2 regions of the Actinomadura miaoliensis genome follow, and region 1 is predicted to be linked to the other one. Evidence: riboswitches for the same ligand, from Rfam matches in the RefSeq annotation. Region 1 holds a riboswitch; the other holds the start of a gene.
What was found. A riboswitch is a leader RNA that binds a small molecule or an ion and turns the genes downstream of it on or off. The one in region 1 is predicted to bind S-adenosylmethionine.
Positions count from the first base shown of each region.

Region 2: it holds a riboswitch for S-adenosylmethionine, as region 1 does, so the genes downstream of both, thrC (threonine synthase) here and ABD811_RS24680 (aminotransferase class V-fold PLP-dependent enzyme) in region 1, are expected to answer to the same signal.

Region 1 covers NZ_BAAAZG010000037.1:29,503-35,149, forward strand. The annotation lists gene ABD811_RS24670 (transglycosylase domain-containing protein) at 1-2,352, shown strand, start outside; gene ABD811_RS24675 (hypothetical protein) at 2,504-2,914, opposite strand; SAM riboswitch class IV at 2,935-3,052, shown strand; gene ABD811_RS24680 (aminotransferase class V-fold PLP-dependent enzyme) at 3,100-4,437, shown strand; gene ABD811_RS24685 (SseB family protein) at 4,539-5,647, shown strand, end outside.
Region 2 covers NZ_BAAAZG010000007.1:4,542-10,188, forward strand. The annotation lists gene groL (chaperonin GroEL) at 1-526, opposite strand, end outside; gene ABD811_RS08730 (nucleotidyltransferase domain-containing protein) at 987-1,565, opposite strand; gene ABD811_RS08735 (MoaD/ThiS family protein) at 1,727-2,005, opposite strand; gene thrC (threonine synthase) at 2,085-3,329, opposite strand; SAM riboswitch class I at 3,345-3,486, opposite strand; gene ABD811_RS08745 (cation diffusion facilitator family transporter) at 3,747-4,712, opposite strand; gene ABD811_RS08750 (alpha,alpha-trehalose-phosphate synthase (UDP-forming)) at 4,855-5,647, shown strand, end outside.

The DNA of each region.
Region 1 (5,647 bases):
ACGGGCGCGGACGGCGAAGCCGGGGCGTCCGCTCACACCAACGCCACGTCTGGTTCCGGCGACGCTAAGGACAAGAACGAGACCGCGTCCGAGGACGTCGGGGATGCTGGGGCGGACAAGACGGCCGCCGCGCAGCAGGAGGTCGCGGCGGCGAAGCCTCCGGCGGACACGACGAAGAAGGCGCGGAAGGGGGGTATGGACGCGAAGAAGAAGCACAAGAAGCAGCGCGGCAAGGCGGCGCGCATCGGGCGGCGGGTGCTCTTCGTGGTGCTGGGCCTCGTCGGGCTGGCCGTGGCCGCGTTCGGTGTGGCGTACCTGCTGACGCCGGTGCCGTCCCCTCAGGAGGAGGCGGTCGCGCAGGGGCCGACGTTCCTGTATTCCGACGGCAAGACCCAGATCGCCAAGACCGGCGTGAACCGGGACGCGGTCCGGCTCGACACCATCCCGCGGGGCGTGCGCGACGCGGTGATCGCCGCCGAGAACCGCAGCTTCTACGACGACCCCGGGGTGTCGGTGCCGGGTACGCTGCGCGCCTTCTGGTCCACGGTCTCCGGCGAGCAGCTGCAGGGCGGGTCCACCATCACCCAGCAGATGGTCCGCAACTACTACGGCGGCATCGGCAAGGAACGCTCGATCACCCGCAAGCTCAAAGAGATCATGGTCTCGTTGAAGGTGGGCCGGGAGAAGTCCAAGGACTGGATCCTGGAGCAGTACCTCAACACCATCTACTTCGGCCGCGACGCCTACGGCGTGCAGGCCGCGGCGCGGGCGTACTACGGCAAGGACGTGGGGCAGCTCACCCCGGCCGAGGGCGCCTACCTGGCGGCGGCGATCCAGCAGCCCAGCAACTTCGCCGACCCGTCGGGCTCCACGCGCGCCTACGCCGAGAGCCGCTGGCGCGCCGTGGTGAACAACATGGTCCGCGACGGCGCCGTGACCTCGGCGGACGCGGCGCGCATGACGTTCCCGCAGCCGGTCAAGCAGAAGGTCACCAACATCCTCGGCGGCCAGAAGGGCTACATGGTCAACATCGCCAAGCGCGAGCTGACCGAGCGGCGCGGCTACACCGAGGACGAGATCAACCGCAGCGGCCTGAAGATCACCACGACGTTCGACAAGGAGCTGATGGACGCCGCGCAGCAGGCGGTGCGCGGCAACCTCCCGAAGCGGATGAGCACGCAGATCCGCACCGGGCTGGTCTCGGTCGACCCCGAGACCGGGCAGGTGCTGGCGTTCTACGGCGGACGCGGCTACCTGGAGGAGGCCCTCAGCAGCGCGTTCAGCGACTGGGCGCAGGCCGGGTCCGGGTTCAAGCCGATCGTGCTGGCCGCCGCGCTCGACAGCGGCATGAGCCTGAACACCTACGTGGACGGCAGCTCGCCGCAGTACTACAACGGCTCGCCGATCCACAACGACGGCAACCGCAGCTACGGCACGATCAACCTGGTCACGTCCACGCAGAACTCGGTCAACACCGCCTACGTCAACCTGGGGCAGAAGGTCGGCCTGGACAAGGTCACCAAGATGGCCGAGAAGATGGGCATCCCCAAGTCGCAGCTGACGGCCAACGGCGCCAACAAGTACCCGACGTTCCCGCTGGGCACGATCTCCGTGCATCCGGTGCAGCAGGCGGGGGTGTACGCGACGTTCGCCTCCGAGGGCGTGCACCACACCCCGTACGTGGTGAAGTCGGTCACCGACAACACCGGAAAGACCACCCGCTTCTCCGAGAAGGGCAAGCGGGTGTTCGACGAGCAGGTCGCGCGGGACGCCACGTACGCGATGCGGCGCGTGGTCGAGGCGGGCACCGGCCGCAACGCCCAGCTGCCCGACGGCCGTGACGTGGCGGGCAAGACCGGCACCACCGACGCGGGCCGGGCGATCTGGTTCAACGGGTTCATCCCGCAGCTGGCGACGTCGGTGGCGATGTTCCGCAGCGACGGCAAGCCGCTGGTCATCCCCGGGTACGGCGTGTACGGCGGCCAGTTGCCCGCGCAGATCTGGCACTCCTATGTCAGCCGCGCGGTGAACGCCAAGGGCTACACGCCCAAGGAGTTCGGATCACCGTCGGTCTCCCCCGGCTCCTACGTGGGCGAGCCGGACGGGCGGCAGAACGACGTTCCGACGACGCGTGGGCCGGGGCTGCGGCCGTCCGTGCCGGAACGTCCGGGCCGGCCGTCCAGCAGGCCGCCGTCGGACATTCCGAGGGACCCGGTGCCGCCGCCCGGCGGCGGTACCGGCGACGGAGGCGACGGCGGAGGCGACGGCGGCACCGGTGGCGGTGACGGCGGAGGCGACGGCGGCGGGGGCGACGGCGGAGGCGGCGATATCCCGCCCCGCCCGGAGGGTTAGCACCCGGCCGGCACGCCCCCGGCACGCGGCCGCTGCCACAGCCGACGTCCACCCGGCGCGGCGCGGCGCGGCCGACACCGGCGAGACGTGAACACGAGAGGGGCCCGGCGAGCATCTCGCCGGGCCCCTCCGCCGTTCTCGAGCCCCGTGTTCAGTCGCAGGCTGCCCCGATGCGGTCGGGGGCGTCGGTCATCACGGCGTTGAGCTGTGCCGCGTCACCGGTGCCCACGCCCGCGGCGGCGCCGCGCAGGCGGGTCGCCTCCGTCCTGAGCGCGTTCTTCAGCTTCTCGTCCTCGGCCTGGCGGGCCAGGACGTCGACGCGTCCGGCGAACCGGTCGGTGGCCTGCTTCCACTGCGCCGGGTCGTTCGCCGACACGGTTCGCACCTGGGAGACGTACTGCTGGAACGCCTTCTTGGTGTCGGCGCAGACCTGGCCGGTATTGCCGCCGGACAGCCCGCAGCCCGTCAGCGTCCCGGCCGCACCGAGCAGCGCCAGCGCCTGGGCCAGCCTCCCGGCCGTCCCGTACCGCATCGCACCCTCCCCTTCGATCACCGTCGACATCCGCCTATACTTCCGCACAAGGTCATGAGCGCCAGCGCCAAGCCCCGGCTTGCTGGCCGGCAACCCTTCGTCCGCGATGGGGTGCCCCGGGTGAGGACCCGGCCGGACGTCGCACACCGCGTCCGGCAAGCGCGGATCCCGCGGACGCCTCCCGGGATCCCTGGATCCCGCAGGAGGTCACGCGTATGTCCGCTGTCACGACGTTCACCCGCCCCTTCCCTCTCTCCTCTTGGACGCAGCAAACCGCGTCTACGCCGACTCGACTTCCGCGGATCGTCGGTGCGGACGCGCCGGTGCCGCTGGAGGACGGGCGCCACGTCCCGTACGCCAACTTCGACTACGCCGCCAGCGCGCCGTGTCTTGAGGCGGTGCACGACGCCGTCACACGGGCGCTGCCGTACTACAGCAGCGTGCATCGCGGCGCCGGGTACGCCTCCCAGGTCACCACGGACGCCTACGAGCGCGCGCGGGAGACCGTGCGGTCCTTCATCGGCGCCTGGGACCGGGCGTCGGTCGTGTTCACCCGCAACACCACCGACGCGATGAACCTGCTGGCGCACGCGCTGCCGCCCCGCACCACCGTCGTGGTGTTCGAGACCGAGCACCACGCCACGCTGCTGCCGTGGCGGCGGGCGGTGCGGCTGCCCGCGCCCGCGACCCCGGCCGAGGCGATCGCCGCGGCCGACCGGGCGCTGGCCGCCGCGCCGCAGGGCCCGCGGCTGCTGGTCGTCACGGCGGCGTCCAACGTCACCGGCGAGCTGTGGCCGGTCGCCGAGCTGGCGGAGGTGGCGCGGCGGCGCGGCGCCCGCATCGCCGTGGACGCCGCCCAGCTCGTCCCGCACCGGCCGCTGGACATGTCCGCGCTCGGCCTGGACTACGTCGCGTTCTCCGGGCACAAGCTGTACGCGCCGTTCGGGGCGGGCGTGCTGGCGGGACGGTCCGACTGGCTGCGCGCCGCCGAGCCGTACCTCAAGGGCGGGGGCGCCACCGCGTCCGTGGGCGAGCGCACCCGTTGGGCCGCCGACCCGCAGCAGCGTCACGAGGCGGGCACCCCGAACGTGCTGGGCGTGGTCGCGCTGGCCGCCGCGTGCGAGACGCTGGCCGCCGCCGGGTGGGACGCGCTCGTCGCCGAGGAGGAGCGGCTGCTGGCCCGGCTGCGCCGGGGGCTCGCCCGCGTTCCCGCGGTGCGGGAGCTGAACCTGTGGGGGGAGCGTCACCCGAGGGTGGGAATCGTGTCCTTCACCGTCGACGGCTGGAACGCGCGCGACGTGGCGCTTAGGCTGTCCGGTGAGTACGGCATCGGCGTCCGGGACGGGAAGTTCTGCGCTCATCCATTCGTACGGCACCTGCTGGCCGACCGGCCGGACGACCGGCCCGACACCCCGCGCGCGGCCGGCGACGGCGGCTGCGCGGACGCCTCCGCCCCGGCCTCGGCGGTGCGCGCCAGCCTGGGCCTCGGGACGACCGACGAACACGTCGACCGTCTGGTGAAGGCGCTGAGCGTCATCGGTGCCGTGTCCTGAACCGCGGACGATGATGCGCTTTCGCCCTGTTCGCCCATGTAGCGTAGGCAGGTCCGTACCCGGACCCGTGACGGCGCCGGATACAGCAGGGACAGCGCGGCATGAAACAGGGGGAGGCGACCGTGGCCGACGCGTGGCGACCCACGTCGGAACTGGAGCGCCGACTGCACGAGACGGTGCGGGCCGGGGACCACGAGGGGTACTTCCGCCTGCTCGCCGACAGCGAGCTGGTGATCCCCGTGCCCCCCGACCTCATCGACGACGTGCTCGCCAACCAGGCGCAGCCGACGTGGCCGACCCAGGAGGAGGAGGGCCGCACCCACGTGCTGGCCTACACCTCGCCCGCCGCGATGCGCGCCTGCCTCGGCCCGGCCTACCAGCACTTCCTGCGGTTGACGTTCGCCGACCTGGCACAGAACTGGCCGCACCCGCGCTGGTGGCTGGCGGTCGACGCGCCCGCGCGCGACGCGCTGGACGTGGCGCTGCCGATCGAGGGCCGGCTGCCCGCCTGGTTCATCCGGCAGATCGCCGAGGGTGACCCGCGGCCCCCGATGGCCGGACGCCGCGTCCCTTCCTCCACGGTGGGCGTGCCGCCCGTGGACGTCCCGGCCGTGGACGTCCCGCCCGTGGACGTTCCGCCGGCCGAGGCGACCGGCGCGCACGCGCTGCCCGCCGAACCGCGCCCCGAACCGGGTGCCGAGCCCGAGGGGGCGGCTCCGCACGGGTACGCGGACCGTCCCGCGACACCCGCCGCACCGCTCGGGGACGCCCCGGCGGCACCCCCCATGGCGCCCACGCCCGCGGTACCGGACGTCCCGCAGGGCCCGCCCGCGCCGCCCGCCGCGCCGATAGCCGAACCGGCGGCCGCCCATCCGGTGGAGCCGCCCGCGCCGATCCCGAACGTCCCGCCCGCGCCGGGACCGGCCGACGCCCCGCCGCCCGCGCCGCGCGACCCGGTCGCCGGGGAGGTCCCCGCCGCGACGGCGGAGCAGCCCTCGCCGGGCGAGGCGGAGCCCCCCGCGAACCTGCCCGCCCCCGGCGACCGGCTCGTCGCCCGCGCTCCGGCGCGCCCGCCGTCGCCCGACGACACGCTCGTGGACGTGCCCGCGATCGTCGACGACCCGCAGGCCGCGGCCGCCGCCGAGTCGGCCGCCGAGTCCGCGCCCTGGGAGGAGCTGCAGGACCAGCACCGCGACCTGCCGCCGTCCCA
Region 2 (5,647 bases), on a different contig from region 1:
CGGTGATGACGCCTTCCTTGCCGACCTTGTCCATCGCCTCGGCGATCATCTCGCCGATCTGGGTGTCACCCGCGGAGATGGAGGCGGTGGAGGCGATCTGCTCCTTGGTCTCGACGTCCTTGGCCAGCTTGGACAGCTCCTCGCTGACCCGCTCGACCGCGGCCTCGATGCCGCGCTTGAGCGACATCGGGTTGGCACCGGCCGCGACGTTGCGCAGGCCCTCGCGTACCAGCGCCTGGGCCAGCACGGTGGCGGTCGTGGTGCCGTCACCGGCGACGTCGTCGGTCTTCTTGGCGACCTCCTTGACCAGCTCGGCGCCGATCTTCTCCCAGGGGTCCTCCAGCTCGATCTCCTTGGCGATCGACACGCCGTCGTTGGTGATCGTGGGGGCGCCCCACTTCTTCTCCAGCACGACGTTGCGGCCCTTGGGGCCAAGGGTGACCTTGACGGCGTCCGCGAGCTGGTTCATACCGCGCTCGAGGCCGCGCCGGGCATCCTCGTCGAACGAGATCATCTTTGCAGCCATAGGCTCCAGTCCTCCCGGAACAGGGTGGCCTTACGGATCGAGCCGATGCCCGCGACGGACGACCTGCCCGACGGCTGCCATTCCGCCGCCGGAGGCATGGCCTCATCGCCCCGACCCACACTGTGGGATTGTCACTCTCCACAGTAGAGTGCCAACGACGTGTTTAGCACTCTACCCGTCCGAGTGCAAGCGGCCGACCTTCCCCCCGGCTGTACCCTCCTTACCTGCCCGGACACCCCCTGACCTGCGAAAGCATCCGGCGTCGGGGGCGGGCCGGGCGCCGCCGCGGGTGGCCGTCCGCCGCTCGTCGCGGCACGTTCGCGGAACGTTCGCTGAACGCGGACCCGGGTCGCGTCGCCGGGAGGGGCCGTGTTCCGCGCGCAGGCGACGCAGGCGGGAAGAGCCGCGCCCGCCCCGCGAGAGGCATGGCGAAACCGCGCCCGTCGGGGAGCGCGGCCGTTTACGAGGGAAGGCCGGACGGGCGGTAATGGCCGGTCTCGGGAGTACGCAGGAGTGGCAGAACCTCTTCCTCCAGGCGCCGGGAGATGCGCAGCCCATATCGCGACTCCAGGCGGTCGCGGGCCCGTACGAAACGCGCCGCGGCGTCCTCCAGGGATTGCGGGACGGTCTGCACTCCGAGTGGGCCCAGCAGGAATCGCGTCATCTTCAGCAGTTCGCCGCGGACGCGGTCGGACTTTCCGTGGCGGCGCTTGCCGGCCAGCGACAACGCCCAGTCCCAGAAGTGCGCGTCGATCGCGGGAAGGGTGTCGGGGCCGACCCGCCACGGCGGGTTCCAACTGCGCGGCATCTCCGGGAAGAGCAGGTCGACCTTGACGGGACCGGGGAAGATCAGCAGATAACTCGCGCAGTCGCCGAGCGGGTCCCATTGGGCGGCCAGCGGCCCGTACGGGGCGACCATGCCCGGCAGGACGGCGGCGACCCCGGCGAAGTCGTCCACGGTGACGTGGAAGTCCCAGTCCGACAACTCGGTGGCGTTTCCGCGCGCCCGGGAGCCGACCAGGTTCACCTTCCGGACCATGGGATGACTTTCCACCGTCCCCGCGACGTCCTCCGCTATGCCCATGAGGGGCCCGTACCCGATGGCGGCGAACGGGAAGCCGGTTTTCGTGCTTTGTCCCGCGCGCGGGAAAAAGCGGCCCGCGCCCGACGAGTGCCGGGCGCGGGCCGTTGTCGGTGCCGTCAGCCGCCGGCGACGGCCGGGATGATGGAGATCTGCGCGCCCTCGGGGGTCGGGGTGTCCAGGCCCTCGGCGAACCGGACGTCCTCGTCGCCCACGTACACGTTGACGAAGCGGCGGATCTTGCCGTTGTCGTCCAGGATGCGGGCGGAGATGCCGGAGTAGCTGGCCTCCAGGTCGGCCACGACCGCGCGCAGCGTGGCGCCCTCGGCCTTGACCTCCGCCTCGCCGCCGGTGTAGCTCCGCAGGATCGTCGGGATCCGAACGGACACGGTGCTCATGCTGGCTCCTCGAAGTGCTCGGGTCGTACGACGGGATGCGCGGCCGCCGAAGAGACGCGCGGCCGCGGCGGGCGTCCGGTCAGGCCAGGCCCGCGGCGCGGAACGCCTCCAGGGAGGGGGCGATGTTCGCGGTCGGCGCGACGACGGGGGCGACGGCGTCCAGGGTCTTCAGCCCGTCCCCGGAGTTGATGATCACGGTTTCGGCCTCGGGGTCGAGGGCGCCGGACTCGGCCAGCTTGCGCAGGGACGCGACGGTGACGCCGCCCGCGGTCTCGCCGAAGATGCCCTCGGTGCGGGCCAGCAGCCGGATGCCCTCGACGACCTGCTCGTCGGTGACGTCCTCGACCGCGCCGCCGGTGCGGCGCGTCACGTCCAGCACGTACGGGCCGTCGGCGGGGTTGCCGATGGCCAGCGACTTGGCGATGGTGTCGGGCTTGACCGGCCGGACGACGTCGTGGCCCTGCTTGAACGCGGCCGCCACCGGCGAGCACCCGGTGGCCTGGGCGCCGAAGACCCGGTACGGCTTGTCCTCGACCAGGCCGAGCTTGATCAGCTCCTGGAACGCCTTGTCGATCTTGGTGAGCTGGGAGCCGGAGGCGACCGGGACCACGATCTGGTCGGGCAGCCGCCAGCCGAGCTGCTCGGCGATCTCGTAGCCGAGGGTCTTGGAGCCCTCGGCGTAGTAGGGGCGCACGTTGACGTTGACGAAGGCCCAGTCGTCCTGCTCTCCGGCGATCTCGGAGGCCAGCCGGTTGACGTCGTCGTAGTTGCCGTCGACGGTGACGAACGTGCCGCCGTACACCGCCGTGGTGAGGATCTTCTGCCGTTCCAGGTCGGACGGGACGAACACCGCGCTGCGGATGCCCGCCCGGGCCGCGGCGGCCGCGACCGCGTTGGCCAGGTTGCCGGTGGACGGGCAGGCCAGCACCTTGAAGCCGAGCTCGCGGGCGGCGGCGAGCGCCACCGCGACCACGCGGTCCTTGAACGAGTGGGTGGGGTTGCCGCTGTCGTCCTTGACCCACAGGCGGCGCAGGCCCAGCGACTCGGCGAGCTGGTCGGCGCGGACGAGGCGGGTCAGGCCGGGCTCGGTGTTGGGGGTGTCGGCGACGTTGCCCGGCACCGGCAGCAGCCCGCGGTAGCGCCAGATGTTGCGCGGCCCGGCCTCGATGTCGGCGCGGGAGACGCCGGCGAAGTCGTAGGAGATCTCCAGCGGGCCGAAACACTCCTCACACGCGTAGTGCGGGCCGAGTTCGCGGGTGTGACCGCATTCGCGGCAGGTGAGGGCGGTCGCGGGTCCCAGATCGACGGCAGGCGTGACAGCCATGTGGCGAGGCCTTTCTCCCCATCTTTCCTGCGCCACCTTGGTCGCAGGCCGGAGTTGGCACCATTTCCTGGCCGGCCTCGCGGGATCGCGAGCGCTTACGAACCAGGTGGTTGCCGGGGCTTCACAGGGCCGGTCCCTCCACCCCTCTGGATGAGCGTTCTTCAGTTGTGGTGCGGGCCGCCGGGGGCGGCCGCCGTCGCGTGTGTCCGCGCGGAGAGAACGCTCGTTCGCCGAACGTTCCGCATGAGCGGTATCACGTCGTATGCGCGACTTTACATGATCTGACCGGTTGCCGGACAAGAGGGTCTCGCAATGTGAGACATTACCCACCTCCTCGCCACGTCACGCGTCCCGGCCGGACAGGTCCGGGCCACTCGCGCCACGCGCCGTCCCAGCAGCCGGGCCGGGCCGTCACGGCTACCCGGTGAGGTCGCGCCGGGCCGGGTCCATCGACGGAGCGGAGTCCCGCTGGGGGGCGTCTTCCTGCGTGGGGTCGAGGAAGACGTGACGGACGGCGGGCAGCCGCTCGCGCAGCCGCCGGTCGATGTCCCCGGCGATGTCCTCGGCCTCGTCGGCGCTGATGGCGTCGGAGAAGTGCACCTTGGCGGCCACGAGGATCTCCTCCGGGCCGAAGTGCATGGTGAACAGCTCCTCCACGCCGTCCACCCCGGGCGCGGCGGTGATCTCCGCGCGGATCTCGCGCTGCGCGGCGGGGTCGGCGGCCTGCCCGATGAGCAGGTGCCGGCTGTCGCGGCCGAGCGCGAACGCCACCACGACCAGCAGCAGCCCGATGAGGATGGAGGCGATCCCGTCCCAGACCGGCGAGCCGGTCGCCTCCCGCAGCGTCAGCCCGGCCGCGGCGAACGCCAGGCCGATCATCGCGGCGGTGTCCTCGAAGAGGGCCGCCTTGAACGTCACGTCGGGGGTCCGGCGCACATGGCCGACCACGGTGCCGCGGGCCTCGCGGCGCGCCTGGGTGAAGGCCCGCAGCCAGGACGTCCCCTCCAGCACCGCCGCGACGGCCAGCACGGTGAAGGCCAGCCAGACCTGCTCGCCGCCCGGCTCCCGGCCGACGATCGCCAGCACGCCCTCGAAGATCGAGTAGCCGGCCCCGGCGACGAGGATCCCGAACGCCGCCAGCAGCGACCAGAAGTACCGCTCGTTGCCGTATCCGAAGGGGTGCCGCCGGTCCGGCGGGCGCGCGCTGCGCCGCAGCGAGGCCAGCAGGAACGCCTGGTTGAGGGTGTCGGCCACCGAGTGCGCGCCCTCGGCCAGCATGGCGCTGGACCCCGCCAGCACCCCCGCGACCAGCTTGGTGATCGCCAGCAACAGGTTCGCCGTCCCCGCGACCAGAACGGTTTTCGTCGTCTCGGCCCTGCTCACGCCGCGCTCGTTTACCCGGAGAAGATCGACATACACGCCGGGGCCCTGTGACACCGGGCATTGCACCGTCTGGGGACGGCCCGAAAACGCCTTCCTGCGGGTCTCTTTGAAGCGCGCGCTCACGAACTGAGACGCTTCCCCTATGAGCCAAGTGCTGGTGGCGTCGAACCGCGGCCCGGTGTCGTTCTCGCTCGCCGACGACGGCTCCCTGACGCTGCGGCGCGGCGGGGGCGGCCTGGTGTCGGGGCTGGCCGCGGTGACGGGCGGCGGGCGCGAGCCGGACGACGGCTGCGCGCCGCCGGACGTGCTGTGGGTGTGCGCGGCGCTCGGGGAGGCCGACCGCTCGGCCGCGCGTCGCGCCCCCGAGGGCAGGCTCGACCTGGACGGGCACGACACGGGCGGGGCGGCCGTGCGCATGCTCGACATACCGCCCGCGACGTTCCACCGCGCCTACAACGCCGTGGCCAACTCCACGCTGTGGTTCGTCCACCACCTGCTCTACGACACGCCCCGCGTCCCGCACTTCGACGCGCGCGCACGGCGCGACTGGCAGTCGTACGAGGCCTACAACGCGGCGTTCGCCGACGCCCTGGCCCGCGACGCCGCCCCGGGCGCCAAGGCGGCGGTGCAGGACTACCACCTGTCGCTGGCGCCGCGGATGCTGCGCGACCGCCGCCCCGACCTGAAGATCGTGCACTTCTCGCACACGCCGTGGGCGTCCCCCGAGTACTACCGGCTGCTGCCCGACGACGTCGGCGCGGCGGTGCTGGACGGCATCCTCGGCGCCGACCACGCCGGTTTCCTCGCCGAACGGTGGGCCGCGGCGTTCCTGGACTGCTGCGAGCAGCTGCTGCCGGGCGCCCGGGTCGACCGCGCGGCCCGGACGGTGACCTTCGCCGGCCACGTCACCCGCGTCGGCGTGCACGCGCTCGGCG